DNA from 4 places in the Rahnella sp. 2050 genome. Region 1 is predicted to be linked to each of the others. Evidence: predicted binding sites of a transcription regulator. Region 1 holds the regulator's gene; each other region holds the start of a gene.
What was found. Region 1 encodes CRP, which controls carbon source genes, mostly activating them, when cyclic AMP is high. Its sites were predicted from a motif close to ATGTGANNNNNNTCACAT; they were not measured.
Positions count from the first base shown of each region.

Region 1 (8,047 bases):
GCGAGCTGATCGCCCGGCAAATCCGCTATCCGCGCGCCCCTTCCCCGCTCAGTCTGGCGTGGAAAAAGGAGTACACAGGCAAGGCGCTGCATGACATTGTTTCTCTGTTCCACCAGAAAGACCCGCTGATCCAACCGTTGCTGGCGGGTTTAGAATAGTGATGCCCTCTTTGGCTTCGCGAATAAATATGGTAACAATAGGCTTAATTATGCGCAGCCTTGACGCCAGATCTTCGACCACAGAAAAGACCGCGTCTCGCCTGCCTGCATCACCTTTATGGAGAACAGCGCATTATGTCAGCCAAACATCCTGTTATTGCCGTGACCGGTTCGAGCGGTGCAGGCACCACGACCACCAGCGTGGCATTTCGTAAAATATTTCAGCAGCTTGGTTTGCGTGCGGCGGAACTGGAAGGCGACAGTTTTCATCATTTCACCCGTCCTGAAATGGATGCGGCAATACGCAAGGCGCGCGATCTGGGACGTCATATCAGCTACTTCGGGCCGGAAGCCAATGACTTTGGTTTGCTGGAAAAAAGCTTTATCGAATACGGTAAAACCGGCACTGGCCGTTCACGTAAGTATCTGCATACTTATGACGAAGCCGTTCCCTACAATCAGGTGCCGGGTACCTTTACGCCGTGGCAGGCGTTGCCGGAACCGACGGATATTTTGTTTTACGAAGGGTTACACGGTGGTGTGGTGGCGGACAAAATTGACGTTGCCGCGCAGGTCGACCTGCTGGTCGGCGTAGTGCCTATCGTCAACCTCGAATGGATCCAGAAACTGGTGCGCGATACCGGCGAGCGCGGGCATTCCCGTGAAGCGGTGATGGATTCCGTCGTGCGTTCGATGGATGACTATATCAATTACATTACGCCGCAGTTTTCCCGCACACACATCAATTTCCAGCGGGTACCCACCATCGACACCTCGAACCCGTTTGCCGCCAAAGCCATTCCGTCACTGGATGAAAGCTTTGTGGTGATTCATTTTCAGGGACTGGATGACATCGATTTCCCGTATCTGCTGGCCATGCTGCAAGGGTCGTTTATCTCGCACATCAAAACACTGGTGGTGCCGGGCGGCAAAATGGGGCTGGCGATGGAGCTGATCATGGCGCCGCTGGTGCAGCGCCTGATGGAAGGCAAGAAGATCGAGTAAACTTTATTCGGCTGCAATCACTTCAAAGCTGTGGGTGATTGTGGCCGCTTTACCCAGCATCAGAGACACAGAACAGTATTTTTCGGCAGACAGGCTGACCGCACGTTCAACAATCTTATCGGTCAGATCCTTACCGGTGACGATAAAATGCAGATTGATGTGAGTGAACAGACGCGGCGCTTCTTCGCGGCGTTGTGAGGTCAGCTTCACTTCACAATCACGCACGTCATTACGACCTTTTTGCAAAATTGACACCACGTCGATTGCACTACACCCCCCTGCGGACATCAGTAACATTTCCATCGGGCTTGGGGCTTTATCACCCGCGTTTCCATCCATTGAAATCTGATGACCCGATGCAGACTCACCTAAAAATGTCAGTCCTTCAACCCATTTGACACGTGCATGCATGAACTATTCTCCCGGTGAATAAACTTGTCGAAATCTGCTCTCAGAGTACCCTTTCACCTAAAATCTGGCAACGTAACCCGATCGCCATCATGCTGAAGCGAGACAACAGAAGACAGCATCTCAAACCTGTGCTACAAACAAAGCCGAAACATACTTTCCAGTAAATTGCGGTGACGGTTTTTGCGGTTTAAGTACAGAACCCACGGTGATGACAGCAATAAACAGGCTGTTGCACTCCGACATCCGCTTGCAGCATTTCTGGAGAGTTATATGCTGAAAGGGCGCTTTGGATTTGAAGTGCCGTACAGGGAACTCTGAGCCCTGTGATTTTGGGCAGCGATAACAACAGAGGATAATAGCAAATGGTTCTCGGCAAGCCACAAACAGACCCGACTCTTGAATGGTTCCTGTCTCACTGTCATATACATAAGTATCCTTCTAAAAGTACGCTGATTCACCAGGGTGAAAAAGCCGAAACGCTTTACTACATCGTGAAAGGGTCAGTTGCTGTCCTGATTAAAGATGAAGAAGGCAAGGAAATGATACTGTCCTACCTTAACCAAGGTGACTTCATCGGTGAGCTGGGACTCTTCGAAGAAGGTCAGGAACGCAGTGCCTGGGTACGTGCTAAAACTGCCTGTGAAGTGGCTGAAATTTCATATAAAAAATTCCGCCAGCTGATTCAGGTTAACCCGGATATTCTGATGCGTCTCTCCGCGCAGATGGCCAACCGTCTGCAAGTGACGTCAGAGAAAGTCGGCAACCTTGCCTTCCTTGACGTTACCGGTCGTATCGCTCAAACCTTGCTCAATCTGGCTAAACAGCCTGATGCAATGACCCATCCGGACGGGATGCAAATCAAGATTACCCGCCAGGAAATTGGCCAAATCGTCGGTTGTTCACGTGAAACAGTCGGACGCATTCTCAAAATGCTGGAAGATCAAAGCCTGATCTCCGCACACGGTAAAACGATTGTCGTTTACGGCACACGTTAATCCCTCAAAAATTGGCGCGGCAAAACACTGTCGCGCCTTTTTTATGGGCTAAGCTTTACCCATGACGCTATGGCGAAGACTGTTTTACCATCCTGAAGTGAACTACGCGCTGCGCCAGACGCTGGTGTTGTGCTTACCTGTTGGCATTTGCTGGCTGTTTGGCAATTTGCAAATGGGCCTGCTGTTTTCCCTCTGCCCGGCCTGTTGTAACATCGCCGGTCTGGATACCCCGCATAAACGCTTTTTCAAACGCCTGCTCGTCGGCGGTTCACTCTTTGCCGTGAGCAGCCTTCTGCTGCAACTGATGCTCGAAAGCTGGCATATACCGCTGCCGCTGATCATGCTGTCGCTGGCGTTACTGCTCGGCGTCACCGGTGAAATCAGCCCGCTGCATGCGCGCCTGCTGCCCGGTGCGCTGGTGGCGACTATCTTCACGCTGAGTATGGTGGGCGTGCGCCCGATGTGGCAGGCCCCGGTGTTGTTCGCCGCTGGCACAGCCTGGTACGGATTGTTTAACTGGGCGTGGTTTCGTATTTCGGAAGAACAGCCGATGCGCGAAACACTCAGCCAGCTCTATCTGCAACTCGCGGATTATTTCGAAGCCAAGTACAGCCTGCTGACGCAACATACCGATCCCGAAACCGCGTTACCCCCACTGCTAGCCCGCCAGCAGCAGGTTATCGACCTGATTGCCCTGCTTTATCAGCAATTACACATGTTGCCCCAGCACGGACATCATCATCACCATAAGCGGCTGTTTCAGCGTTTTCAGGTGGCGCTCGATTTGCAGGAGCACATTACAGTGAGCCTGCATCAGCCGGAAGAAGTGCAGAAACTGGTGGAGGAAAGCCATGCCGAAGCGGTTATCCGCCGAAATGCACAGGTGATTTCCACCCGTCTTCGGGTGATTGCCGACGATATTCTTTATCACCGTTTATCCGGGCGCTTTACGATGGCCAATGAGCTGACCGCGCTGGAGAAAATCGCCGCGCGCAACCCGGACAATCCGGTAGGTCAGTTTTGTTATTACCATTTCAGCCGCATTGCCCGTCTGTTACGCACACAGCGGCCGTTGTACAAACGTGACCTGATGAACACCCAGCCGCGTTTGCCCTTCTGGCCCGCGCTGAAAAGCTATCTTTCCTTCAAATCCGTGGCACTGCGTAATGCCGCACGTTTGGGCATTATTCTGGCGATTGGCAGCAGTCTGGGTCTGTTCTTCAATTTGCCCAAACCCTACTGGATCTTGCTGACTATCATGTTGGTCAGCCAGAACGGTTATAACGCCACGCGGGTGAGGATCCAGCACCGTGCACTCGGTACGCTGGCCGGATTGCTGATTGCCTCAGGCTTGCTCAAACTGGAACTGCCGGAAGGCACCACGCTGCTGTGCATGTTGCTGATCACCCTGTTGTCCTATACCGTTCTGCGCAAAAACTACGGACTGGCGATGGTCGGCATGACGGTGACTGCAGTGTATACCCTGCAATTGCTGGCGATGAACGGCGTGCATTTTCTGGTACCACGACTGGTCGATACCCTGATCGGCTGCGCGCTGGCCTTTGGTGGCACTATCTGGCTGTGGCCGCAATGGCAAAGCGGTTTGCTGCGCCAGAATGCACACCAGGCGCTGGAAATCTATCAGGACGCTATCCGCCTGCTGCTCGAGGAAAGCCCCGACACCGCCAAACTGGCGTACACCCGTATGCAGGTCAATCAGGCGCACAATAAGCTGTTCACTTCGCTAAATCAGGCGATGCAGGAGCCGGGTTTTAACTCACATTATCTGGCGGATATGCGTTTGTGGGTGACGCACAGTCAGTTTGTGGTTGAGCATATCAACGCGATGACGATCCTCGCCCGCGAGCATTACATGCTGCCGGAAAAACTGGCGACAGAGTATTTACAGACCTGCGAAATCGCGCTGCAAAGCTGTCAGCAACGACTGCTCTACGACGGGCCGGGCAGCGAGAACAACCTGTTTAATGCGCCGGAACTTCACCCGGATATGCCACTGACCGAAATGGAACGCCATCTGCGGCGCGTAATTTCACATCTCAGCGTGATGCATACCATCTCGTCACTGGCGTGGAAGCAGAGGCCGCATCATGGGATCTGGCTGACGCGGCGGGCGTGAAGGGGGATGCCCCTTTCAAATCCCCGTTTTACTGGCTTGCAGCCAGACTGCTTTTTGAAATTGCGAATATCTCGGTTTCTCAAGTACGGATGCCGTGTACTGGCGTTCTTTTAAACGGATTGAGAAAGTTTCGGTTTTTCAATTGCCGTGTTCGCTTAACTCACCGAGCCGAAACCGACCAAAGAGGGCTAAGACGAGCCCTCTTTGGAATCTCCACGTCTTAAACTGCGCGCTTCGCTCGTAGGCTATGTTCCAGCAACCACAGCGACAGGCTGGAAATCTTGCCGCGTTGCGGTTCCTTCTCTCGGTCTTCGAGCCACTGGTCTCGAAGCCGCTCCGTTCAGCAAGATTTCTGAATCGCCCGCAGGATTCTAAATTCAAAAGGAGAAGGGTTTTATCTTTTAGAAATGTCGATTGGCGTGCTCAAAAATGGCACCGAATGAACGGTTCGAGACCTATGGCTCGAAGCCTGAAATTCGGGAATCGCGCAGCGATGACATTTTGCGCCACACACTAATGCGCCAGAACATGTCCGCCGTGCCCGCGACAGCGCGCAGTGAAAAAGCGAAGGGAGATCCAAGAGGGAAAAAGCACTTTTCCCTCTTGGTCGGTTTCGGCGCGAGAGGCCATGTGATAAATGTTAGTGAGAAACCGAAATTGTCTCGATCAAGCGTTTAAAGACGGAGGCGTGGGGATCACCCCCCGCAAACTTTCCCCACGGCTTTCTCAAACCTTTCCATCCCTTCTTCAATATCCGCGAAGTCGATAACAAGCGATGGCGCAAACCGCATCACGTTTGGTCCGGCGACCAGCATCATCAATCCGAATTCTGCCGCGGCGGCATGGAATTCTCCGGCGCGGTTTTTATACGCATCAGAAAGCTCGGCGCCGATCAGCAACCCCTGACCGCGGAACTCGCTGAAGATGTGATATTTCTGGTTGATGGCCTCCAGCGCGCTGATGAATTTCTCGCGGCGCTCGTTGATCCCGGCCAGCACGTCTGGCGTATTGATGATATCCAGCGCGGCTTCAGCGACGGCGCAGGCCAGCGGGTTACCGCCGTAGGTGGTGCCATGTTTGCCCGGTTCCATCACCGAGGCCACGTCTTCGGTTGCCAGCATGGCGGAAACCGGGAAACCGCCGCCGAGCGCTTTAGCAGTGGTCAGGATGTCCGGCGTCACGCCGTAATGCATGTAGCTGAACAACTTGCCGCTGCGCCCCATGCCGCTTTGTACTTCATCCAGCACCAGCAGCGCCTGATGTTTGTCACAAAGCTCACGCAGACCTTGCAGAAACGCTTTGGTCGCAGGTGTGACACCGCCCTCCCCTTGCACAGGCTCGACAACAATGGCGCAGGTGTGGTCGTCGATCACCGCTTTTACGGCATCCAGATCGTTGAACGGCACGTGCACAATATCAGCGGGTTTCGGGCCGAAGCCGTCGGAGTATTTCGGCTGGCCACCCACGGAAACCGTGAACAGCGTGCGACCGTGGAAGGCATTATGGAAAGCGATGATCTTACTTTTGTACGGGCTGTGACGGTGCGAAGCGTAATAGCGCGCCAGTTTAAAGGCCGCTTCGTTGGCTTCAGCGCCGGAGTTGGCGAAGAATACGCGGTCGGCAAAGGTGGCGTCGATCAGCTTCTGCGCCAGTCGAAGGGCGGGTTCATTGGTAAATACGTTACTGACATGCCACAGGGTTTCGCCCTGCTCTTGCAACGCTTTCACCAGTGCCGGATGGCAATGTCCAAGCGCCGTCACAGCGATACCCCCGGCGAAATCAACATACTCGTTCCCTTGCTGATCCCACACGCGACTGCCTTTACCTTTCACGGGAATGAATTTCGCAGGTGAATAAACCGGCAAAATAACTCTATCGAATGTGCCCCGATCTACCGATGATTTTTCCGCCATTACCCTTCTCCCTCACGACCATTGATATGAAAATATAATCACAAAATATGCATAAAAAATCACACACAGGCAAACAGAAATCGCATCTGATGGGTAAGTAATTTTTTCAGCAATATTAACTGATTAGATTTTAAGGAAATTATCCAAAAGCTGATGCCCCTGCTCGCTCAAAATGCTTTCAGGATGGAACTGAACGCCATGCAGCGGCAAGGTTTTGTGCATGATGCCCATAATGTCGTCACGACCACCATCCCGTTCTGTCCATGCAGTAACCTCGAAACAATCGGGCAGCGTCTGTGGCGCGACCACCAGCGAATGGTAGCGCGTCACGGTCAGCGGATTATTCAGCCCGGTAAAGACACTCCTGCCGGTATGGCGGACAGGGGATGTTTTGCCGTGAATGGCCTGCCGGGCGCGGACGATGCTCGCGCCGAACGCCTGCGCCATCGCCTGATGCCCGAGGCACACGCCAAGTATCGGTAAACGGTCGGAGAAATGGGCAATCGCTTGCAGGGAAATGCCAGCCTGATCAGGCGTACACGGACCGGGAGAAATCACCAGATGTGAGGGGGAAAGCTGTTCAATGTCGGTGAGCGTCAGCTGATCATTACGCATCACTTTCACCTCTGCACCTAGCTCGCAAAAATATTGATAGAGGTTGTAGGTGAAGGAATCGTAGTTGTCGATCAGCAGCAGCATAGTGTACCCGGTAAAAGTCGGAAAATTTACCGGGCAATTCTACGCATTTTTCAGCTCAGGCTCAGTATTTTGTCGATCAATGTTCTTCCGGGATTTCACTGACAACAGTATTAAAAATTGCCACCAGCTCGGATTCATCACCAAACACCGCCGTTTTATTGGCCGCCAGCCAGCGCTCACGATCCACTTTGGACCAGTCAATATCGTAGCCAGCATGAATGACCAGTTGCTCGATGAAGATCCGCAGCGCACGTCCGTTACCTTCGCGGAACGGATGCAGCAGATTCAGGCCGGTGTAATAGTGAGCCAGACGCTCAGCGAGATTATCCAGGGGTAACCCGACCAGAAACGCTTCTTCTTCAAGCTCCTGCATCAGCGCGTTGCCCTCTTTTTCGATGTATTCGAAATGGCAAAACTGAGTGTCATCCTTGTAGATATCGATTTCACGGAACTCGCCTGCCCAGGCGTAAATATCCTGGAACAAAGACAGATGCACCGCACACAGATGCGGCAGTCCCATCACCGCAGGCCCAAGCGGCATCGCTGACGCGCGCAGGGCAGTAAATGCGAGTTCGGCCTGCAACAGACGATGTTCTTCACGGATTTCCAGCCGGTTTTTCAGCACATTGATGCCGGTATAATAGTAAGGGTCGGCACCGGGCACGAGTTTATCGTTCATAGTGCTTCCTCAGTTCGGTGAGGCGTTGTGAAATTTGTTCGTTGTCTAAC
Region 1 covers NZ_JBEPKE010000004.1:364,159-372,205, reverse strand. Annotated here, with positions in the region: gene allS (HTH-type transcriptional activator AllS) at 1-158, shown strand, start outside; gene ABIC79_RS17730 (phosphoribulokinase) at 294-1,163, shown strand; gene ABIC79_RS17725 (OsmC family protein) at 1,167-1,574, opposite strand; gene crp (cAMP-activated global transcriptional regulator CRP) at 1,937-2,569, shown strand; gene ABIC79_RS17715 (YccS/YhfK family putative transporter) at 2,631-4,706, shown strand; gene argD (bifunctional acetylornithine/succinyldiaminopimelate transaminase) at 5,402-6,619, opposite strand; gene ABIC79_RS17705 (aminodeoxychorismate synthase component II) at 6,743-7,318, opposite strand; gene ABIC79_RS17700 (putative adenosine monophosphate-protein transferase Fic) at 7,395-7,997, opposite strand; gene ABIC79_RS17695 (YhfG family protein) at 7,987-8,047, opposite strand, start outside.

Region 2 (8,047 bases), on a different contig from region 1:
ACCAGCGCAACCCTTGTCGTGATAGTGGCTTTGGTGATCAGTGGCTTACGTCTGGCATTGCCTCAGTTGACCCGCTTCCAGGATCAACTGGTCGGGAAAGTCGAGGCGGTCACGGGCGTACCGATCGAGTTATCGCAAGTCAGCGCCAGCTGGAAAACCTTTGGCCCGATCATGGAGATCCGAGGCCTACAGGTGACATTACCGGACTCAAAGTGGCAGGTTCAGCGCATTACCCTGGCGCTGGACGTCTGGCAATCCTTGCTGCATTTCCGCTGGCAGTTCCGCGACCTTACTTTTTACAATTTGCAGCTGGATTTAAACAGCACGCTGGGTGGCGAAAGCAATAAAGGCAACGGCATCCAGCCAAACCGCGTCAGTGATATTTTCCTCAGACAGGTCGACCATTTCGATCTGCGCAACAGCCGCATTTCCTTCCTGACGCCTTCCGGTCCACGGGCGGAATTCGACATTCCTCAGATGACCTGGCTGAACAGCCACAACCGCCATCGCGCCGAAGGGCAGCTTAGCCTGTCGAGTTTTAACGGGCAGCACGGCATTGTGCAGTTGCGTATGGATCTGAACGACACCAATGGTTTGCTCAATAACGGGAAAATTTATCTTCAGGCCGATGATATCGACATGAAACCTTGGTTCAGCCGGTGGTTGCGCAATAATACCGGTCTGGAAAGTGCTAACTTCAGCCTCGCGGCGTGGCTGACGGTGCGTAGTGGCGATATTTATGCCGCTGACGCATTGCTGAAAAATGGCTCTGCCACCTGGAAAAATGGCACTGAGGAACACCAGCTCGATGTCGATAATCTGACATTACACGGTAACCGTCAGGGTAATGGCTGGCAGGTTGGCACGAAGCAGCTGAATCTGAAAACCGATGGTGTGGCGTGGCCGAAAGGCCGCCTTGAAGTACTTTATCTGCCTGAAAATAACCAGTTCCTCGGGCCTTCGCAGGGTGAAGAGCTGCGCATCCGTGGCACCAATCTGCAACTGGAACGTTTAGGCCCGGTGATCCCGACTTTCTCATTCCTGACTCCGGCTTTACTGGAGCGCTGGCAGGATTTAAAACCCGCCGGTAACGTTGATCGGCTCGCGCTGGATATCCCGCTAAAGCAGCCTGATCAGACCCGTTTTGATGTGAACTGGCGCGATGTCAGCTGGCAGCGCTGGAAACTGCTGCCGGGTGTCAATCATTTCAGTGGTGGCCTGAAAGGTAGCGTGGCGGGCGGGCAGATGACGGTGAAATTACAAGACAGCCTGCTGCCGTACGGCGAAATGTTCCGCGCACCTCTGGATATCAGTGCGGCGACCGGTACCTTTAACTGGAAGAACGGCAAAGATGGCTGGTCATTGTCGGGTAAAGACGTAGATGTCAAAGCCAACGCGCTGTGGGCGAAGGGCGATTTCCGCTACAACCAGCCTGTCAAAGGTGACCCGTGGCTGAATATCCTGGCCGGTATTCGCCTGTATGACGCCGGTCAGGCCTGGCGCTATTTCCCTGAACCGCTGATGGGCAAACATCTGGTAAATTATCTCAGTGGTGCCATAAAGGCCGGTCAGGTGGATAACGCCACCCTGACCTTCAACGGCAATCCACATCATTTCCCGTTCAAAAAGAACGAAGGGCAGTTTGAAGTGTGGGTTCCGCTACGCCACTCGACCTTTGAGTTCCAGCCAGGTTGGCCAGCGCTGACTGATCTGGATATCGATCTCGATTTCCTTAATGACGGCCTGTTTATGAAAGCCGCGCACACCAAACTGGGCAATGTGGACGGTAACAATGTCGTTGCCAATATTCCTGACTACCTGAAAGAAAAACTGTTTATTGATGCGGACCTGCGCGGGCAGGGGAAAGATATCGGCGATTATTTCATGGATACGCCGTTGCATGACTCGCTGGGCTCGGCGCTACAGGAATTGCAGATTGGCGGCGAAGTGAATGGTCGCTTACATCTGGATATTCCGCTTGATGGCGAACTTGTGCGTGCATCCGGTGGCGTCACGCTCAATAACAACAGTCTGTTTATTAAACCGCTGAACAGCAAAATCAGTCAGCTCAGTGGCCAGTTCAGTTATGACAATGGCAACCTGCAAAGTAACCGGCTTACCGGTAACTGGTTCGGGCAACCGGTCAACGTGATGTTCAGCACGCAGGAACTGCCGGATGATTTCAAGGTTCAGGTCGGGCTGGATGCCAACTGGCAACTGTCTAAAATCCCCGGCTTGCCAGCGGCAGCCGCCAGTAAAATTTCGGGTGGTACTCCGTGGAAAGGCGACGTCAATATTACGCTGCCGCACAAAGGTACCCCGACCTATACCGTCGATGTAAACGCCGATCTGAAAGATGTGAGCAGTCACTTACCCGATCCGTTGAGCAAGAAAGCCGGTCATCCGCTGCCGCTGGTGGTGAATGTCAAAGGCGACCTGCACAGTTTTAATCTGCAAGGTGTGCTGGCGGGCAAAGATCATTTCAACAGCCGCTGGCTGCTGGGTAAACAACTGAAACTCGATCGTGCATCGTGGCAGGCAAACAGCAAAAAAACGCCTCCATTGCCGGATGACAGCAGTCTGACGCTCCATCTGCCCGCACTTGATGGTGAAAGCTGGCTGGGTTTGCTGTCACCGGATAAAGCGACGCAGGACACTACTACTAAACTGGCCGGTTTCAGCTTCCCGCACCAGATTATCCTGACAACGCCTGCGCTGACACTGGGCGGACAGGTCTGGAATGACCTGACCCTCACCTCGGTACAAGGGCATCAGGGCATGGAGGTCACTGCCAAAGGTAAGGAAATCGATGGCAGGCTGAATATGAATGACAACGGTCCGTGGCTGGCTAATCTGAAATACGTCTATTTCAATCCGCAATGGACGGTTGCGGATGTGGCCAGCAGCGGTCAGCCGGGCGGTAATCCGTTTGCTACTGAAAAGATTTCGTTTGCCAGCTGGCCGGCATTGCAACTGCGTTGTGAAGCCTGCTGGTTCCTCGGCCAGAACTTCCGCAAAGTGAATGCTGACCTGACACCGCAAGGCGATCAACTGATGCTGCGTAACGGTCTGATAGATACCGGCGTGGCAAGTCTCGACGTGCAGGGCGACTGGAGGCAGAACGGGCAGGGCGAAAACACCGGCCTGAAAGGCAAGCTGACCGGTAAGAATATTGAGCAGGCCATGTCATTCTTTGGCGTGACTACACCACTGAAAGGCGCGCCGTTTGACGTTAACTTTGATTTGCACTGGAAATCCGTGCCGTGGAAGCCGGATATCAGCACACTGAACGGCACCCTGAAAAACACGCTGGGCAAAGGCGAAATTGCGGATGTCGGCACGGGCCGCGCCGGACAATTGCTGCGACTGGTCAGCTTCGATGCGCTGCTGCGCAAACTGCGTCTTGATTTCAGCGATACCTTTGGGCAGGGCTTCTATTTTGACTCCATCAAATCCACGGCCTGGATTAAAGACGGCGTACTTCATACCGACGATCTGCTGGTTGACGGACTGGAAGCAGATATCGCCATCACCGGGAAGGTCAATTTCGTGAATCAGCAATTGGATCTCGAAGCGGTCATTGCGCCGGAAATTTCCGCCACAGTAGGTGTGGCGACGGCGTTCGTCATCAACCCGGTAGTCGGCGTTGCAGTCTTCGCTGCCAGTAAAGTGCTGGCCCCGCTGTGGAATAAAATCTCGCTTATCCGCTATCAGATTGACGGCACTATCGCAGAACCCCGTATCAACGAAATTCTGCGTAAACCGGTTGAACATCCAAAAGCCGCCGCCGCACAGTAACGCCACCGTGAAGGTGGCAGGAAACCTCGTTCATGCTGTGTTAGGCTGTTAATAACCTTGTAACAATGGATTGTCTGGCGTGCAGACTGTGTAGACCACAGTCTGCACGCCGGATTGTCGTCTAAAAGAGAGTGAACATCTATGAGTCTGGCCTTAGTCAGTGAGCAGTTACTAACTGCTAATAATCTGAGTCATCAGGATCTGTTTTCCATTTTGGGCCAGTTGTCTGAACGTCGTCTTGATTATGCCGATCTCTTTTTCCAGTCCAGTTTCCATGAAAGCTGGGTGATCGAAGACAGCATCATCAAAGACGGTTCTTACAATATCGATCAGGGCGTCGGTGTTCGTGCGGTAAGCGGTGAAAAAACCGGTTTTGCTTATGCTGACCAAATCACGCTGAATGCCCTGAACCTGAGTGCAACAGCTGCCCGCAGCATTGTCCGCGACCAGGGCAATGGCAAAGCGCATACGCTGGGCGAAATTGCCTATAAATCTCTTTATTCTCCGCTGGATCCGCTGCAAAGCCTGTCACGCGAAGCAAAAATCGAACTGCTACACCGCGTCGACAAAATTGCCCGTGCGGCCGATAAGCGCGTGCAGGAAGTCAGTGCCAGCATCACCGGCGTGTATGAAAACATCCTGGTGGCAGCCACCGACGGCACGCTGGCGGCAGACATTCGCCCGCTGGTGCGTCTGTCCGTGAGCGTTCTGGTTGAACAGGATGGACGTCGTGAGCGTGGCTCAAGTGGCGGCGGCGGTCGTGTTGGTTATGACTACTTCCTCGAAACCGTTAACGGTGAAGTGCGTGCGGAAGCTTTTGCCCGTGATGCCGTGCGTATGGCGTTGCTGAATCTGACGGCAGTCGCCGCCCCGGCAGGTGGCATGCCGGTGGTGCTGGGCGCAGGCTGGCCGGGTGTGCTGTTACATGAGGCGGTAGGCCACGGTCTGGAAGGTGACTTCAACCGTCGCGGAACCTCTGTATTTAGCGGTCAGATGGGCAAACGGGTGGCTTCTGAACTGTGTACCGTAGTGGACGACGGCACCCTGCCGGGTCTGCGCGGTTCACTGGCGATTGACGACGAAGGTGTGCCGGGGCAGTACAACGTGCTGATCGAAAACGGCGTGCTGAAAGGCTACATGCAAGACAAACTGAATGCGCGCCTGATGGGCGTTGCGCCGACCGGTAACGGCCGCCGCGAATCTTACGCACATCTGCCGATGCCGCGTATGACCAACACCTATATGCTGGCCGGGAAATCAACGCCGGAAGACATTATCAGTAGCGTAGAATTTGGCCTGTATGCGCCAAACTTCGGCGGCGGTCAGGTGGATATCACCTCGGGTAAATTCGTGTTCTCTACCTCCGAAGCTTATCTGATCGAAAAAGGCCGTATCACCAAACCGGTGAAAGGCGCGACGCTGATCGGCTCGGGCATTGAAGCGATGCAACAGATTTCCATGGTCGGCAACGATCTGGCGCTCGATAAAGGCGTCGGTGTGTGTGGTAAAGAAGGCCAGAGCCTGCCGGTCGGGGTCGGTCAGCCTACCCTGAAACTGGATAATCTCACCGTCGGCGGCACTGCGTAGCAGAAGATTATTTCGGTGTTATCCCTCCCCTTTCACAAGGGGAGGTCAGGTGGGTTTTTGGTTTGATACGAACTCAATTCCACTGAGTCACTTTCTTGCCCTGCCGGTATCCCTGATACACCTTGCTTACCCGTTTGAAATAATCCGTCAGATAATCAATACAGACCTGCACTTTCAGCGGCAGTTTGTCCTTTTCAGTATACAGCGCGTAAACCGGGCGCGGATCGGACTGATAGCGCCTGAACAGAATCTCCACCTCACCGGCATTAATCTCCTCAATCACCCACATCAGCGGAACATACGCGATACCGACACCGGCTTTCAGCCAGCGGATCATGGTCTGCGAATCGTTAGTCACGAAGCGGCCTTGCGGTGTAATACGGGTTGAAACACCTTCGGGGGCGATCAGTTCGAATTCACTGTCCGGGCGGACGCTGTATTCCAGCCAGGAGAAATTCACCATATCGGCGGGTTTCTCCGGCGTGCCGTGTTGTGCCAGATAACTGCGCGCCGCACACACCACCATCGGCATTGAGCCTAAGCGGGTGCAGAACAGGCTGGAATCCTGCAACGCGCCGACGCGGATCACCACGTCCAGTCCGTCAGCGATCAGGTCCGGTGCCGGAATGCCAGTCACCAGATTCACCGTCAGACCGGGGTATTCGGTGAGCATTTCCGCAGTCATCGCGGCAAGAACATTTTGTGCCATCGTCGATGAACTGCCGATGCGTAATGTTCCGGTCGGGGTGTTGTTGAAGGCATACAATTGTTCATGCACTTCACGTACGTCGTGCAACATTTTCCGGCAACCCTGATAATAAAGTTTACCGGCTTCTGTCAGGCCGATGCTGCGGGTGCTACGGTTTAGTAATTTGATTTGTAAGTCATTTTCCAGCTTTGAAATCGTCTGGCTGATGGCAGAAACGCTCATGTCGAGGCGTCGTGCGGCCGCCGTGAAGGAGCCGCTTTCCACGACCTGAGCAAAGATCGACATGCGTTTTAATCGGTCCATTGTTAACTCTGGCTTAAAAGTGATTTAGATCACAGAACGTTGATCTGTTGATAATAAGCACGCTAATATACCCTTCCGGGCGATAAAGCTCAGGTTTCAGTTTTCCTGACATCATGCTTACCTTCGCACACTTCCCTGGCAACTCTGCAGCTTCATTGCTCTGCTCCCGTTGAATTATTTTCTCCGGGGTCGCGTGCCGTTGCCTAAAATAACGAATAATGCGTGCGCGGGACGATATGTGTTTGTCCGTCGTAATAATGTAAGGAATTTTTGATGAGTTTGCTTCCGGTAATGGTGATTTTCGGATTGTCGTTTCCTCCGGTGTTTTTTGAAATATTGTTGGCGCTGGTGGTGTTTTTCCTGCTGCGGCGCATATTGCAACCCACCGGAATTTATGATTTTGTCTGGCACCCGGCATTGTTCAACACAGCGTTGTACTGCTGTCTTTTCTACCTGATCTCCTGCATGTTCGTCTGAGGGCGTTGTGAAAAATTTCTCCATAAAAATAATACGTTACACAATAACGTTGATTCTTGTCGTGCTGGCTGTCATCGCAATCTTCAAAGCCTGGGCGTTCTATACAGAATCTCCATGGACCCGTGATGCCAAGTTTACCGCTGACGTTGTGTCCATCGCGCCCGATGTCACCGGTCTGATTACCGATGTGCCAGTAACGGATAACCAACTGGTGAAAAAAGGCCAGGTACTGTTCAAAATTGACCAGCCGCGCTACCAGCAGGCGCTGGACGAAGCGAGTGCTGACGTCGCGTATTACCAGGCGCTGGCTTCTGAGAAAAAGCGCGAGGCCGGACGTCGTGTGAAACTGGGCGTACAGGCCATGTCGCAGGAAGAAATCGATCAGGCCAATAACGTGCTGCAAACCGCTGAACATCAGCTGGCGAAAGCGCAGGCTGCACGGGATCTGGCGGTGCTGGATCTGGAACGTACCGTGGTTGTCGCACCTGCTGATGGCTGGGTGACTAACCTGACCGTTCATCCGGGCAACTACATTAACCGGGGTTCGACTGCCGTGGCGCTGGTGAAGAAAAATTCCTTCTACATTCTGGCGTATCTGGAAGAAACCAAACTGCCGGGGCTGAAAAAAGGGGATCGTGCGGAAATCACGCCGCTCGGCAGCAACCGTATTATGCACGGTACGGTCGACAGCGTAGCGGCGGCGGTGACGAACAGCTCCTCTTCTGCGGCGACCAACGGTCTGGCGACCATCGACAGCAACCTTGAATGGGTGCGTCTGGCACAGCGTGTGCCAGTGAAAATCCTGCTTGATGACAAAGACCAGCAACATCCTTATCCGGCAGGTACCACGGCGACGGTCGTGATTACCGGCAGCCATGACCGTAAACAAGATGAAGGATCCCCGTTCCTTCGCCTCCTGCACCGTCTGAGAGAGTTTGGTTAAGGCCGGAAAGATGAATAGCGTACTTATCCCGCGCGTGCGTTTTGCCTGCAAGCTGACGTTCGCGATCCTCGGCGCACTGGTTCTCGGGTTCTATCTGCAACTCGAAACCCCGCGCTGGTCGGCCATGACTGCCGCGATCGTAACGTCGGGACCTGCGCTGGCGGCGGGTGGTGAACCCTTTGCCGGTGCTATTCGTCATCGTGGTTTTCTGCGGGTTATCGGCACCTTTA
Region 2 covers NZ_JBEPKE010000002.1:119,269-127,315, forward strand. Annotated here, with positions in the region: gene yhdP (AsmA2 domain-containing protein YhdP) at 1-3,798, shown strand, start outside; gene tldD (metalloprotease TldD) at 3,940-5,385, shown strand; gene aaeR (HTH-type transcriptional activator AaeR) at 5,459-6,397, opposite strand; gene aaeX (p-hydroxybenzoic acid efflux pump operon protein AaeX) at 6,671-6,874, shown strand; gene aaeA (p-hydroxybenzoic acid efflux pump subunit AaeA) at 6,882-7,817, shown strand; gene aaeB (p-hydroxybenzoic acid efflux pump subunit AaeB) at 7,828-8,047, shown strand, end outside.
Region 2: aaeR (HTH-type transcriptional activator AaeR) is a predicted target of CRP. The motif match lies at 6,415-6,432, and genes of this name have one in related genera.

Region 3 (8,047 bases), on a different contig from region 1:
TTCGATTCCGCTACATGACACTGTCACGGCGATGGAAAAATTGCAGCAATCCGGCAAAATCCGGCGCTGGGGTGTCTCTAATCTTGATACTGACGATATGCAGGCGCTGTGGAAAATCCCCGGAGGCAATGCATGCATGACCAATCAGGTGCTGTATCACGCGGCAGTCCGTGGCATTGAGTTTGACCTGCTGCCGTGGTGTGAGGAGCACAGCGTTCCCGTTATGGCCTATTGCCCGCTGGCGCAGGCCGGCAAGTTACGTCACGACGTCCTGACTGCACCGGTGATGCAGGAAATCGCCAACGCTCGGGGTGTCAGCAGCGCGCAGATTGCTCTGGCCTGGGTAACGCGCACCGGTAACGTGATCGCTATTCCTAAAGCGGTACAACCGCAGCACGTGAAAGATAATGCGGCGGCGCTGACGCTCAGCCTGACGGCCGATGAAATAGCACGAATTGACACAGTATTCCCGGCACCGAATCATAAAACGCCGCTGGATATGGTTTGAAGTCAATCATTCACATCGGTCATCAGACGATAAAAAGGGGCCATCTGGCCCCTATGTCATCTTTGCTGCAAACCTAAACCGGTTATTTACGGACAGAGAAGGTCACTGCCAGACGCGCTGGCGCGGCATGCGTAGAGGTGTGTGTATGAGAAACTTGCGCCGTTTCAACGCACACCATGGTTTTATATCCGTCATCCGGCATATCAGCCATGCTCACCGACAGTGCAGAACCCGGATTCCAGGCCACCACATCGGCGTTATTTTCATGTGCGACAACCAGCGTACGTTTCAGAACCGGATCAACGATTTCGCTGGTGGCTTGCGGCTGGGTGTAGATGCGGTCAGTCTGGCCCGTGAAGGTCAGATCACCGTCTTCCTGCTTGGCTTTTGCGCCATCGACTTTATCAATAAAGCTGTTGCCCAGGCCTTTAATAGTGACATCGGCGATGTCGCCAATGTTGAAATAGGTGTGCAGGGCGCTGTTGGCTTCGAAATCACCGGTCGACTCCAGCTCGATGTGGCAGGTTGCCCCGAGCGTGAAGCGTGCCGTCAGCGTGAATGCATGCGGCCATAATTCCAGTGTTTCAGGGGAGCTTTTCAGCGTTAAGGTCAGTACCACATTTTCGTCAGTTTCTTTGTGGTCAGTCAGTTCCCACGCAACGTTACGTGCAAAACCGTGTGAGGGTTTGCCCGCCGGACCAAACCACGGCCAGCAGATAGGGATACCGCCACGAATCGCAACGCCTTCTTTGAACGCGCTGGCGCTGCTCATCCATAGCACCGGCTCTTCGCCTTCAGGCTGCCATGCCAACAGATGTGCACCTTGCAGGGCAATGGCAGCACGGACTTTCGGATGAGTCACAACGAGTACCGGCAGTTCGTCGACAAGACGCTGGCTAACGGAGGTAGAGATTTGGTTTACGATCGGAAGAGAAAAGAGTTGTTCTGTCATTATCTAAAATCCTGTCAGGGTTAAACAATTACGATTTTGAACCAAGACTACACATGAACCAAACCCGTCTGTTTGATCGCACTCATGTGCTGATAAAAAAGTGCATCCGACAGAAAGCAAAAGGGCGACTTGCGTCGCCCTTCAATCAGTTCATTCACATAACCAATTATTTGGAAACGTGAGCGATCAGATCCAATACTTTGTTTGAATAGCCAGTTTCGTTGTCGTACCAGGAAACCAGTTTCACAAAGTTGTCGTTCAGCGCGATACCTGCTTTCGCATCGAATACGGAAGTCAGTTTTTCGCCGTTGAAGTCGGTAGATACTACGTCGTCTTCGGTGTAGCCCAGAACGCCTTTCAGATCGCCTGCTTCAGAAGCTGCTTTGATTACTGCGCAGATTTCTTTGTAAGACGCTGGTTTTTCCAGACGTGCAGTCAGGTCAACAACAGAAACGTTAGGAGTAGGAACGCGGAACGCCATACCCGTCAGTTTACCGTTCAGAGCTGGGATAACTTTACCTACTGCTTTAGCAGCACCGGTAGAAGAAGGGATGATGTTCTGGGATGCGCCGCGGCCGCCGCGCCAGTCTTTGTGAGACGGGCCATCAACGGTTTTCTGAGTTGCGGTAGTTGCATGAACAGTGGTCATCAGTGCTTCAACGATACCGAAGTTGTCGTTGATAACTTTAGCCAGTGGTGCCAGGCAGTTAGTGGTGCAAGATGCGTTAGAAACGATTTCCTGACCTGCGTATTCTTTATGGTTAACACCCATAACGAACATTGGGGTGTTGTCTTTAGAAGGACCAGTCAGAACAACTTTCTTAGCGCCTGCAGTGATGTGCTTACGAGCAGTCGCATCATCCAGGAACAGACCAGTAGCTTCAGCTACAACGTCAACGTTAACTTCATTCCATTTCAGGTTAGCTGGGTCACGCTCAGCGGTAACACGGATGGTTTTGCCGTTAACAACCAGGTGACCGTCTTTAACTTCAACAGTACCGTTGAAACGACCATGAGTTGAGTCGTACTTCAGCATGTATGCCATGTAGTCCGCGTCTAACAGATCGTTGATTGCTACGATCTCAATGTCAGAACGTTCTTGAGCAGCACGGAAAACAATGCGACCGATACGGCCAAAACCGTTGATACCTACTTTGATAGTCATATATTCCACCAGCTATTTTTTTAGTGAATAAAAGGTTGGTTGTAAAATTACAAAAACCTTGCTGAGCGTCAAGCGGAATCGTGTCAATTATTGCTGTAAGTCAAAGCGACGACCTACTCTTGCTCGCTTATTGCACGTTCCGTTTTTAAATCGGCTCACAACCACATGGGGGCGAAAAACAGAATATAAAGAGCCGGAAGATCAGGAGTGTGATCGCCATCACAAGTTGCAAGCTGGCTAACGCTGATGCCATACAGTTTAGGACAAAACGGGCAGACTCGTTGTTAATTTTTTGTTATTATAAACTGTTATTTAAGTTGATTTTTATATTCGTCAGAGAACGAGAATCATGAGCATTGAAGCCAAATCTTCCCCTACACTTGACCAACTCACTGAAATTCAACGTTATGTCACGCAGGAGCACGGAACAGAACCTCCGTTCTCCGGAAAATTGCTGCACAACCACCGCGAAGGGATTTATCATTGCGTGGTCTGCGAGTCAGCGTTGTTCTACTCCGATACCAAATACGATTCCGGCTGTGGCTGGCCAAGTTTTTATCAGCCAGTTAACCCTGATGCGATCAAATATCTCACTGATAATTCGCATAAAATGGCGCGTGTCGAAATCCGCTGTTCCCGCTGTGAAGCTCATCTGGGGCATGTTTTCCCGGATGGCCCGAAACCGACAGGTGAACGTTACTGCATAAACTCTGCCTCAATGAGCTTTACGGATGGCAAAAGTGGCAATAAAACCCGCGGTTAGTTCGCAAGAAAATGGTGATGTAATTTTACCGACAAAATCGATTCAGCTATTATTCAAAACCGTTTGAATAATACAGATGAACACAAGGTGCTCAGATGGAAATTAATCAACTTATTGATGTAATGACGCCGGAAATTTACGCACGTCTCGCGCAGGCAGTTGAACTCGGAAAGTGGCCGGACGGTGTCGCGCTGACGCCGGAACAGAAAGAGCACAGCCTGCAGGCCGTGATGCTGTATCAGTCGCGTCACAATGTTGATGCCCAGCACATGAGCATTGGCACGGACGGGCAGATTGTCACCAAAAGCAAGCAGGAACTGAAACAGCAATTTACGCAGGATACGCTGATTAAACTGAAGCCGGAGTAAGTGGGCGGGTTGCGAAAGTGCTGTTTGCTGATAAAGGCGCTGAAGCGCCTTTATCAAGTCAGACGGGAAGACAAATTCAGCCTGTTACTGCCTCAGAGGTACTGATTTTTGCCCCTGCTTTACGCATCGCTTCAACCGCTTCAGCACTGTCTTCGGGTTGCAGATTGACGCCACGGCAACCGTCGGTCAGCAGTGTCACCTGATAACCTTGCTCCAGCGCATCCAGCACCGTGAATTTCACACAGTAATCCGTCGCCAGCCCCATCACATACACATGTGTAATCTGCGCCGCTTTCAGCCAGTCATTGAGCATCGTAGCAGCACGATGTCCGTTATCGAAAAACGCACTGTAACTGTCGATGTCAGGATTGGTGCCTTTCTGCACCACAAAATCCACCTGCGGCAGATTCAGCCCCGGGTGAAATTCAGCGCCCGGTTCACGCTGAACGCAGTGAACCGGCCACCAGACTTGCGGCAGACCGTTCAGTTCGCCCGACGTCCAGGGCTCCGCGTGGGAATTCACCGCAAAGCTGCGATGTCCCGCCGGATGCCAGTCCTGCGATGCCACCACGGCGATGTCATGGCTTTTACACCATGTCATCATCTTATTGGCAACCGCAATCGTGGCGTCGCCGTCAGTCACGGCCAGCGCGCCGCTGCGACAAAAATCATTTTGCAGATCGACCAGCAACAAAGCAGATTTCATATCGCCCTCTTATTTATTCGGTGAGTTCGCCGCGCAGGTTTTGCTGCATCAGTTCGCGGATTTCCTCGGGAGTGTGTGACTGGCTGAGCAGATAATGCAACTTGGTCAGTGCCGCTTCCACGGTCATATCAAAGCCGCTGATCACACCGGAATGGGCGAGGGCGTTGCCGGTGGCATAGCCGCCCATGTTGACGCGCCCTGAAATACATTGCGTCAGATTAACCACCACAATGCCGCGCTCAGATGCGTCTTTCAGCACTTTCAGCAGGTCGCCTTTTTGCGGGGCGTTACCGACACCGTAGGAGCGCAGGATCAGCGCTTTTACCGGTTGCATCAGGAAGTTTTGTACCACTTCGGCGGAAATGCCCGGGTAGATCGTTACCACGCCGATCGGTTGTGGCGTGATGTGATGCACTTTCAGCTTCGCCGCAGGCACTTCAGGCAGTGACGGCGTGGAAAGTCGGCGGATGTGGATCCCGGCTTCCAGCAGCGGCGAAAGGTTCGGTGAGGCAAAGGCATCGAAACCATCTGCGTGCGCTTTGGTGCTGCGGTTGCCGCGATACAGACGGTTGTTGAAGAACAGGGTGACTTCGTTGACCGGATGATTCGCGGCGATATACAGCGAGTTCAGCAGGTTGATCTGACCATCAGAACGCAACGCTTCAAGCGGAATCTGTGACCCTGTCACAATCACCGGTTTGCTCAGATTTTCCAGCATGAACGACAGTGCAGAAGCGGTGAATGCCATGGTGTCGGTGCCGTGCAGGATAACAAAACCGTCGTAGTCGTCGTAATGCGCCTGAATATCGTCGGCGATGTGCTGCCAGTCTTCCGGCGTCATGTCGGAGGAATCCATCAGAGGCGCGTATTCCTGAATGGTAAATTCAGGCATCTCAGGGCGATGGAATTCAGGCATCAGCGCCAGCTGACGTTGTAAATGGCCGGACACCGGAATGTAACCCTGTTCAGAACGCTGCATACCGATTGTGCCGCCGGTATAGGCAACGTAAATAGATTTTTTAGTCATCGAAGATGTTCTTTTTTAGAAAGGTGAAAGCAACTGCGCTAAGTATAAAGGCTTCGTGGCTGACGTCCCACCCTAAAAAAGCCCGGAGTTCTCAGCAAGAAGCTCCGGGCTGTGCATTAAGGCGATTCTTTATCCCACATTATCCCAAAACGGAACGTTACTTCACATCACCACAGGTCAGGCAGAGTGCGTAACGGTTCTGCGGATCGTTCATGTTGCTGAACAGGTCAGCCTGTGATTTCAGCGCCATGGCCATTTTGCTCACCGGCGCAGGCAGATACGCCTGGATTGCCGCTGGCAACATAGCGTGGACCGATGCGCTGACCTGCGAGAATACCAGGTCGCTCAGGCTTGGCTCGCTGACATACCAGTTCAGTTGCCATTTTGGCAGTTTGGCCAGTTCAGCGGCTTTCTTCACAGCGTCATCGAAATCACCCAGCTCATCAACCAGGCCATTGGCTTTGGCATCTGAACCGATCCACACGTGGCCCTGGGCGATCTGGTCGATCTGCTCAGGCGTTTTGTGGCGTGAATCGGCAACCAGACCGAGGAAGGTTTTATAACCGTTCTCGATATTGAGTTGCATCATCTGCGAGAACTCCGGCGGCAGCGCTTTGGTGGAAGCGATATCCGCCAGCGGTGACGTTGCCACGCCGTCGGTATGCACACCCGCGTAATCGAGCGTGTTCTGGTACGTGTTGATTACACCAAAGATACCGATGGAGCCGGTGAGGGTGCTCGGGCTGGCGATGATGTAGTTGGCTGGTGTTGAAATCCAGTAACCGCCGGATGCCGCCATACCGCCCATTGAAACCACAACCGGTTTACCTGCGGCTTTCGCAGCCGCGAGTTCGGAACGGATGACTTCAGAAGCGCTGACGCTGCCGCCCGGGCTGTTAACGCGCAAGACAATCGCTTTCACTTTCGGATCCAGACGGGCATCACGAATTTGCTGTGCCGTGGTGTCGCCACCGACTGCGCCCGGTTGTTCTTCACCGTCGTTAATTGCACCGGTGGCAAAGATCACCGCGATTTGCGGATCGTTGTTGTCCGGTTTTGGCTTCGGCGAATAATCGTAAATGCTGGTGTAATTAAAGTCTTTGGTGTCTTTGTTCCAGCCAAAGGCTTTCACCATCTCGTTGTCGGCTTCGGTGCGTGACGCCAGTGCATCAACCAGCTTGGCTTTCAGCGCATATTGCGCCATATCACCGCCGGTTGCCTGCATACCCGCCAGCACGCCCGCCGCACCCGGGAACAGTTGTTCGGGCGTGATCTGACGGTTGGCTGACACGGTATTGAGATAGTTGGTCCACAATCCGCCAATCCAGCGGCTGTCTGCCTCACGGGCGTCAGGAGACATATCATCACGGATCAATGGCTCAACGGCAGATTTATAGGTTCCGACGCGGAAGATATTGGTGGTGACTTTCAGCTTATCCAGCAGGGATTTGTAATACAGATTGTTAGTGGCAAAACCGTGAAGATCGACCGCGCCCTGCGGCGACAGATAGATTTTGTTGGCGTAACTGGCCAGATAATATTGTGACTGGTTATAGCTGTCGCCGATGGCGTAAACCGGTTTGCCTGCATCGCGGAATTCACGCAGCGCTTTACCGATGTACTGCAGTGAAGACTGGTCGGTGCCGGTGAAATCGGTCAGCTGTAACACAATCCCGGTAACGTTTTTGTCGTCTTTAGCGGAGCGGATGGTCTCGACGAGATCAAACAGCGAGTTCTCCTGCAAGCGGCTGCTCGACGTGCCCAGCAATTCGCGGCCCCACTGACGGACTTTATTATTGACGGAAGGCTTGTCGACCACTGAGCCGCTCAGATCAACCAGCAGTGCACCTTGGGTCGTTTCGACAGGCTTGTCCTGCACGGCATACCAGATGCCAACACCAGCCAGAATAATGAGAATAAGGAATACGTTGAGAATGAATTCTCTGACGAAATTAAGAAGACGCCAGGTCCACTTAAAAAAACCGGCGATAATTCGCCACAATGTGCGCATGGTCTCTCCAACAAGACAGATAAGTCCCGCTATCCTAATGACCCGCCAGAAAAATGTCAGCTTTAAATCATGTCAGAGTTTGGCAGTGATGCATTATCTGAAAGCCAGTTGACCGTTGGAAAAAGGCGTTACGATTATGTTAACGTAATTCAAATAGCAATTATTCTCAGGAGAATATCATGGACGCTTTGGACTTATTACTTAACCGCCGTTCTGCTTCCCGCCTGGCTGCACCGGCACCGGCCGGTGAAGCGCTGCAAAACATCATCCATGCGGGTATGCGCGCCCCGGATCACGGTGCCCTGCAACCCTGGCGTTTTGTCATTGCTGAAAACGACGGCCTGACCCGTTTCAGTGAGGTGCTGCGCGCGGCCGCCATAAAAGACGGCGCGGATGAAAAAGCCATTGAGAAAGCCACGCAGGCGCCATTGCGCGCACCGCAAATTATTACCGTGATTGCCGTGTGCAAAGAAAGTCCTAAAGTACCGCAATGGGAACAGTTGCTTTCCGCCGGTTGTGCGGTTCATGCCATGCAGATGGCTGCACT
Region 3 covers NZ_JBEPKE010000001.1:367,710-375,756, reverse strand. Annotated here, with positions in the region: gene ABIC79_RS01585 (aldo/keto reductase) at 1-508, shown strand, start outside; gene ABIC79_RS01580 (D-hexose-6-phosphate mutarotase) at 591-1,460, opposite strand; gene gapA (glyceraldehyde-3-phosphate dehydrogenase) at 1,627-2,625, opposite strand; gene msrB (peptide-methionine (R)-S-oxide reductase MsrB) at 2,975-3,388, shown strand; gene ABIC79_RS01565 (YeaC family protein) at 3,484-3,756, shown strand; gene pncA (bifunctional nicotinamidase/pyrazinamidase) at 3,833-4,462, opposite strand; gene ansA (asparaginase) at 4,476-5,489, opposite strand; gene sppA (signal peptide peptidase SppA) at 5,647-7,500, opposite strand; gene ABIC79_RS01545 (NAD(P)H nitroreductase) at 7,680-8,047, shown strand, end outside.
Region 3: msrB (peptide-methionine (R)-S-oxide reductase MsrB) is a predicted target of CRP. The motif match lies at 2,833-2,850, and genes of this name have one in related genera.

Region 4 (8,047 bases), on a different contig from region 1:
TCTTCCAGTTCTTCTGGTCGGGGATTACCGGCATAAAACCACCCTTTTCTTCAGGGCAGCACACCGGAATAAAGACCGAGAAAACAGCGCCGCTCGGCGGATTATCGGACACTTCAATGGTTCCGCCCGCATGGCTGACATAGCTGGCAACCAGATGCAGTCCCAGCCCGTGATCGCCTTGCGTTTTGGATGTCACCCCCAGCGCAAAAATCTGTTCGCGCCGCTCCTGCGCAATCCCGATGCCGTGGTCAGCGACTTCAATCACCAGCTCATCCGTGCCGGAAACGACATACACTTCAACCGGCCCGGCATCACTGCCGCGCAGTAACGTGGCTTCGATGGCGTTATCCAGCAGGTTGCCGATGATCGACATCAGTTCAGTTTCACTGAGCGCAGCAGGCAGATACGTTAATTCACAGGCAGGATCGAATGTGAGCTCAACACCTTTTTCCCGGGCACGGGCATATTTTCCGAGTAATAAACCGCACAACCTTGGCGAGCAGAACCGCTCTGAAACGAAATCCAGCAATTCCTGCGCACTTTCAGACTGGGCCTCGATATAACGAATCGCCTCATCGTAGCGTCCCATATGCAGCAGGCCAGCGAGCGTTGCCGTCCAGTTGAGCTGTTCATGCCGCATCACCCGCAGGTTATCGGCATAACGCTGCACCTGACTTAGCTGGATGCTGAGCCGGTCGATATCGCTGCAATCCCGAAAAGTGATCACCCAGCCCTGAAGCTGGTCTTCCAGCATGATCCGCACCCGACTGGCAATCACGGTCAGGTTATTGAACAGGCAGATTTCGTCGTGAATGTCTTTTTTCAGCATGACCTGCGGGTCAAAGAAACTGACCGGCGCAATCACCTGCCTGAGCGGCTGACCACGCAGTTCACGGGACGGCACATCAAGGTTGAGCAGCTTTTTGGCCGCCTGGTTGATGACCGCCACCCGGGAGTGCGCATCAATGGCGATCACCCCTTCGTAAATCGACTCCATCAGCGCCTTTTGCTGACGCACCAGCAGGCCGATTTCCCGGGGCTCCAGCGCAAACATCTGTCGTTTAATCGAACGTGAAAAAAACCATGAAAAGGTAAACAACGCCAGCAGCAAGGTAGCGGCCGCCAGTAAAATGCGGATGGCTTTTTCAACGGTCAGACTGTTGATGTGGCTGGTGAGATAGCCGACAGAAACGATACCCATCACCTTGCCTTGCGCGTTCACGATCGGTGCTTTACTGCGCAGCGACAGCCCGATCCCACCCAGCCGGACGGTGGTGGTGCTTTTACCCGCCAGCACTTCTTCGTTGTCCCCTCCGACCAGCGTTTTTCCGACGCGGTCAGCATAAATCGAATGAAACAGATGTATCGCTTTACCATCGCCGATCACCATATAACTGGCATCGCTGTGAGCAGAAATATTCCTCATTAAACTGTTAATTGCTGAAATGTCCTTATTTTCAACTGCGGTAATTAATGAGGGAATAAGTGCAATTTCCTCTGCCTGAACTTTTGCACGAATACCCATATCTTCATATAACTGACGTTCTATATCGTGATAGTAATAAACACCTGTCAGCGAAAAAAGCGCCATAAATAACAGAACAAGATAAACAAAAAGCTTTATCTGAAAAGAAAGACGGAACCGCATCGGAGAACCTATCGCCAGACCGTGATATTAACAAACAGTATGTGAAGATTATCATTTCCCGGTATTTCCGTCAGAATGAAGGATCAAAGTTGCGAGGCATGCCGCAGAACACCTTCAGGCACCGCAAGCCTCTGACGGCACAACACATAATTCACAACAGCTATTTCACGATAAATTAACATTAATATTATAATTACAAATAACACCATAAAAACCACGAGAAAATAAACGCATCACGAATTTTTAAATTAATTAAAACCATAAAAACCTTTCGCTCCTTTAAAACACCCTGTCTAATTTGCGGCACTTCACATATTACCGGTTATTATTCCTCTTACACTCCCTGCACAAATTGACACAGGGGATTCATCATGAGTACAACCGACGACACTTATTCTGTTCCCGCGGGAGTTTCTTCCGCAAAACAGCTCTCATTAAAAGAAAAATGGTGGCACATTCTCGACACCTGGAAAATCGGCATTATTCCGTTGCCGCTGTTTGCCATGGCGGGGTTGCTTATCGCAATAGATTGTCTCGACGGCAAACTGCCGAGCGACATCGTGGTCATGGTCGCCACGCTGGCATTCTTTGGATTCGCCTGCGGCGAATTCGGCAAACGTCTTCCTTTCATCGGCAAGATGGGCGCGGCAGCGATTTGCGCCACGTTCATTCCTTCCGCACTGGTCTATTACGGCCTGCTGCCGGATGTCGTGGTGGAATCCACCACCAAGTTCTATAAAAGCACCAACATTCTGTATCTCTACATTTGTTGCATCATCGTGGGCAGCATCATGAGCATGGATCGCAAAGTGCTGATCCAGGGTTTCATGCGTATTTTCTTCCCGATGCTGTGTGGCGAAGTGGTCGGCATGCTGGTCGGGATGGGCGTTGGTCTGTCGCTGGGCATGGAACCTTTCCAGATTTTCTTCTTCCTGATCCTGCCGATTATGGCCGGTGGCGTCGGTGAAGGAGCGATTCCACTTTCCATCGGTTATGCAGCCATCCTGCATATGGATCAGGGCGTAGCGCTGGGTCGCATTCTGCCTATCGTGATGCTGGGGGGTCTGACCGCTATCGTCATTTCCGGCTCACTCAATCAGTTAGGTAAACGCTATCCGCATCTGACCGGCGAAGGCCAGCTGATGCCGTCTTCCAAAAATGCCACCGCTGACAGCAGCAAGCTGAGCGGCACCGGTGGTAAAACGGATGTCACCACCATCGCGGCAGGCGCCCTGCTGGCCGTTCTGCTGTATATGGTGGGCATGCTGTTACACAAACTGATTGGTCTTCCTGCACCGGTCGGCATGCTGTTTGCGGCCGTTGGCCTGAAACTGGCGCACGGCGTTTCACCCCGCCTCCTCGAAGGTTCTCAGGTGGTGTACAAATTCTTCCAGACTTCCGTCACCTACCCGATTTTGTTCGCCGTCGGCGTGGCCATCACACCGTGGAAGGAACTGGTCGCCGCATTCACCATTTCTAATCTCCTGGTCATTGTCAGCACCGTTGCGGCGCTGGTCGCCACCGGCTTCTTCGTCGGCAAGAAAATTGGCATGCACCCGATTGATGTGGCCATTGTTTCGTGCTGCCAGAGCGGTCAGGGCGGTACCGGTGACGTCGCCATTCTGACAGCGGGTAACCGCATGCAACTGATGCCATTTGCCCAAATTGCTACGCGCATTGGCGGCGCCATCAATGTTTCAGTCTCCCTGCTGGTGCTTGGCAACTTCCTTGTCTGACGCCGGGCTAACCCTTTTTTAATTCAGGACATTTTTATGAAACTGGCAAGTTATCTCTATCAGGGACGCAAGTCCTACGGCATCGCGACAGAGCGCGGCATGATCGACCTCGGCCGTCATCTCGGGCAACGTTATCCCGACCTCAAAGCCCTGCTGGCAGGCAATGCACTGGCACAGGCCCAGGCGCTGGCTGCCCTGCCCGCTGATGTGGATTTCGACGACCTGACTTTTCTGCCGGTGATCCAGAATCCGGAAAAAATTCTCTGTGTCGGCATGAATTACGCCGAAAAGCGTAAAGAGTTTGATCAGCATAATCCGGCCCCGACGCTGTTCGTCCGCTTCGCCGATTCCCAAACCGGCCATGCCTCTCCCGTTATCAAACCGAGCCTTTCTGTCGAGTTCGATTACGAAGGTGAACTGGCGGTGATTATCGGTTCTGCGGGGGAAAATATCTCCCGCGAAGATGCACTTACTCATGTCGCAGGATATAGCTGTTATATGGACGGCTCCGCCCGTGACTGGCAGCACACCTGGTTTACCGCCGGTAAAAACTGGCCGCAAACCGGTGCGTTCGGACCGTGGATGACCACCGCCGATGAAATCCCCGACCCGCACACCCTGGCGATCCGCACCTGGCTGAACGGCCACATGGTGCAGGACGACAACACCCGCAGCATGATCCACAAAGTCGCCGAACTGATTGAGTACATCAGCACCTTTACCTCGCTGAGTGCCGGTGACGTGATCATTACCGGCTCACCGGGCGGCGTGGGTAAAAAGCGCGTACCGCCGCTGTTTATGAAACCCGGCGACCGTATCGAAGTAGAAATCGAAAAGATTGGTCATCTCAGCAATATGATTGTCGCAGCAGACACGAAGGTTGCCGCCAGCCGTCAGGTGAGTCATGCCCAGGCAGCCCACTAACCGGTTAACACTGACCGAACTGGCCGGGCATTCAGCCCGGCGTTTTAAACATCGCTTTGACTTACAGCCGACATCAGGAACGCATTATGTTCAGCCGTGACCAACCGGACTTTCATGTCATCAGTGTCAGCCAGCCGCCGGAAGGCATGCTGGAGGATATCCGCACCCTGTTGCAGCAAAGCCAGTTAGGCATGGATGACGACATTGAGCAGTTCGTGGTGGCCTGCTCCGGCCGCCGGCTGGTCGGCTGTGCCGGTCTGGTCAGCAACACTATCAAATGCGTCGCCGTGGCCGCCGACTGGCGCGGGGAAAATCTCAGCGCCAGATTGCTGGGTGAAGTGGAAAATCTGGCGGTGTCCGGCGGCAAATTCCATTTATTTCTCTATACGCGGCCATCGAATCTGCAGCGCTTTCGCGGCTGCGGATTTTACCCGCTGGTGCAATGGGATGACGTTGCCGTGCTGATGGAAAACACGCCGGTGGGCATCAGCCATTATTGCCGCGGGTTGCAACGCCATCATCACAGCGGCCAGCGCATCGGTGCCGTGGTAATGAATGCCAACCCGTTCACCCTCGGGCATCGCTTTCTGGCAGAACAGGCAGCGGCAACCTGCGACTGGTTGCATGTGTTTGTGGTGAGCGAAGATGTGTCGTATTTCCCGTTTAAAGAACGTCTTGAAATGGTCCGTCTGGGTGTCGCGGACCTGCCCAACGTGACGGTACATGCCGGTTCTGAATACCTGATCTCCCGCGCAACTTTTCCTGGCTATTTTCTCAAGGACGCCGGGCTGGTGAATCAGGCGTGGAGCGTGATGGATTTGCTGATTTTTCGTCAGTACATCGCACCGGCGTTAGGCATTACCCACCGTTTTGTCGGCAGCGAGCCTTTCTGTCCGGTGACCCATCAGTACAACTGCGACATGCATGACTGGCTGGAAGCGCCCGCACGCCTGGCGTCGCCACCGCTGAAGGTGATTGAGTTGCCGCGCAAACGTCACGCCAGCGGCCGGGCCATTTCGGCCTCAGAAGTGCGTGTGCTGCTCCGGGCGCATCAGTTACCGCGCATCCGGGACATTGTTCCGCTCAGCACTTATGTACACCTTGAACAACACTATTCCGCCACTGCGCCCGCAGAACCGGCGCATGACGATGTCCTTATTATTTCACCCTCACTTTGTTAACAGCAGGAAATATTGATGAAAATTGTGAAGGAGGCGCTGGCAGGCACGGTTGAATCCAGCGATTTACTGGTAAAAATCGCCCCGGCCAGTGAGCTGAATGTGGTGATCAGCAGCGAGGTCGCCAAACAATTTGGCGACCAGATCCGCAGTGTAGTGAATGACACGCTGAGTGCACTCGGCGTCATCGCGGGTTTGGTGATTATCGAAGATAAAGGTGCGCTGGATTGTGTGATCCGCGCCCGGGTACAAAGTGCAGTACTGCGTGCGGCACAGGCTGAAGAGATTAACTGGGAGACATTACGATGAAAAAACTCCGCCGCAGTATGCTGTTCCTGCCGGGGTCCAGCGCCGCCATGTTATCCACGGCATTTATCTATCGCCCTGACTCCATCATGTTTGATCTGGAAGATGCCGTTTCGCTGCGCGAAAAAGATACCGCACGCATTCTGGTATTTCATGCCCTGCAACACCCGATGTATCGCGATATTGAAACCGTGGTGCGCATCAATCAGCTCAGCACCCCCTTTGGCCTTAAAGATCTCGAGGCCGTGGTGCGGGCGGGCGTGGATGTGGTGCGCTTACCCAAAACCGATACGCCGGAAGATATTTTTGAGCTGGAAGCGCATATCGAACGCATCGAGAAAGACTGCGGTCGCGAAGGTGGCTCCACCAAAATTATGGCGGCCATCGAATCGGCCATTGGTGTGATTAACGCCGTGGCGATCGCCCGCTGCTCGCCGCGTCTTATCGGCATCGCGCTGGCGGCTTTCGATTATGTGATGGACATGCAAACCGAGCGCGGCGACGGTACCGAACTGTTTTATGCCCGTTGCGCCGTGCTGCACGCGGCACGCGCCGCCGGAATTGACGCCTTCGATGTGGTGTATTCCGACATCAACGATGAGGCCGGTTTCCTGCGTGAAGTGGAACTGATCCGCAAGATGGGCTTTAACGGCAAATCCCTGATCAACCCGCGACAGATTGAGCTGCTGCATAACGCTTACGCACCGACGCAGGAAGATGTCGACTATGCGCACCGCGTGATTGCCGCCGCAGAGGAAGGCGAGCGCAAGGGTCTGGGCGTAATTTCGCTCAACGGCAAGATGATCGATGGCCCGATCATTAACCATGCGCAGGTGGTACTGGAACGCGCCAGTGCATCCGGCATCCGTCGCTAGCCCTCAATTTTGCACAGGAATATCAAGATAATGAGTCATTTAACTGAAACTTTGCACAGCCTTTATCCGCAGCTCAGGCATCTGACTGCCTTTGACGGCGCGCACCGCAATACGCCGTATCTTTCCGATCCCGATGCCCGCCTGCACCGTAAACTTTGTGATTCACTGGAACAGGCGATCGCCCGCAGCGGCCTGAAAGACGGCATGACCATTTCCTTCCACCATGCTTTCCGTGAAGGTGATCAGGTCATTAATAACGTCGTCGCCACACTGGCGAAGCTCGGTTTTAAAAACCTCACGCTGGCGTCCAGTTCGCTGATGACCTGCAACGATGCGCTGATCGAACCTATCCGCAACGGCGTCATCACCCGTATTTATACCTCCGGGATGCGTGGCAAACTGGCCGATGCCATTTCTCACGGGCTGATGGAAGAACCGGTACAAATCCATTCGCACGGCGGGCGGGTTAAATTATTGCAGGACGGCGAGCTGAAGATTGATGTCGCGTTTCTCGGCGTGCCATGCAGCGATGAATTCGGCAATGCCAACGGCACGCACGGTAAATCCTGCTGCGGTTCGCTGGGCTACGCGATGGTGGATGCACAGTTCGCCAGAACCGTGGTGCTGCTGACCGAAGAACTGGTGCCCTTCCCTAATATGCCCGCCAGCCTGGTGCAGGATCAGGTGGATTACATCGTTAAAGTCGATCAGGTCGGCGATCCGGCAAAAATCAGCGTCGGCGCAGCGCGGGTGACCAGTAATCCGCGCGAACTGATGATCGCCCGCACGGCGGCTGAAGTCATCGAATACTCCGGCTATTTCAAGCCGGGCTTTTCAATGCAAACCGGTTCCGGCGCAGCGGCTACGGCCTGCACCCGTTTCATGGAAGAGAAAATGGAACGCAACCAGATCACCGCCCGTTTTGCCCTCGGGGGCATCACCGGCAGTCTGGTGGATTTACATGAAAAAGGCCTGATTGAAACGTTGCTGGATACGCAATGTTTCGACGGTCAGGCTGCGGCGTCACTTAGCCGTAACCCGCAGCATATCGAGATTTCTACCAACGTTTATGCCAATCCGGGAGCCAAAGCCGCGAGCTGCGATCAACTGGATATTGTCATTCTGAGTGCGCTGGAAATTGACACCGGCTTTAACGTTAACGTGATCACGGGTTCCGACGGCGTTATGCGTGGCGCGTCCGGCGGTCATTGCGATGTCGCCAGTGCGGCCAATCTGACCATTGTCGTCGCGCCTTTACTGCGCAGCCGAATTCCGACAGTCGTACGTCGCGTCACCACCCGCGTCACACCGGGGGAAAGCATCGATGTGCTGGTGACTGACCACGGCATCGCCGTCAATCCGGCACGTCCTGAAATCCGT
Region 4 covers NZ_JBEPKE010000001.1:850,281-858,327, forward strand. Annotated here, with positions in the region: gene ABIC79_RS03810 (ATP-binding protein) at 1-1,648, opposite strand, end outside; gene ABIC79_RS03815 (2-hydroxycarboxylate transporter family protein) at 2,020-3,384, shown strand; gene ABIC79_RS03820 (fumarylacetoacetate hydrolase family protein) at 3,421-4,308, shown strand; gene citC ([citrate (pro-3S)-lyase] ligase) at 4,395-5,489, shown strand; gene citD (citrate lyase acyl carrier protein) at 5,505-5,795, shown strand; gene citE (citrate (pro-3S)-lyase subunit beta) at 5,792-6,667, shown strand; gene citF (citrate lyase subunit alpha) at 6,698-8,047, shown strand, end outside.
Region 4: ABIC79_RS03815 (2-hydroxycarboxylate transporter family protein) is a predicted target of CRP. The motif match lies at 1,945-1,962, and genes of this name have one in related genera.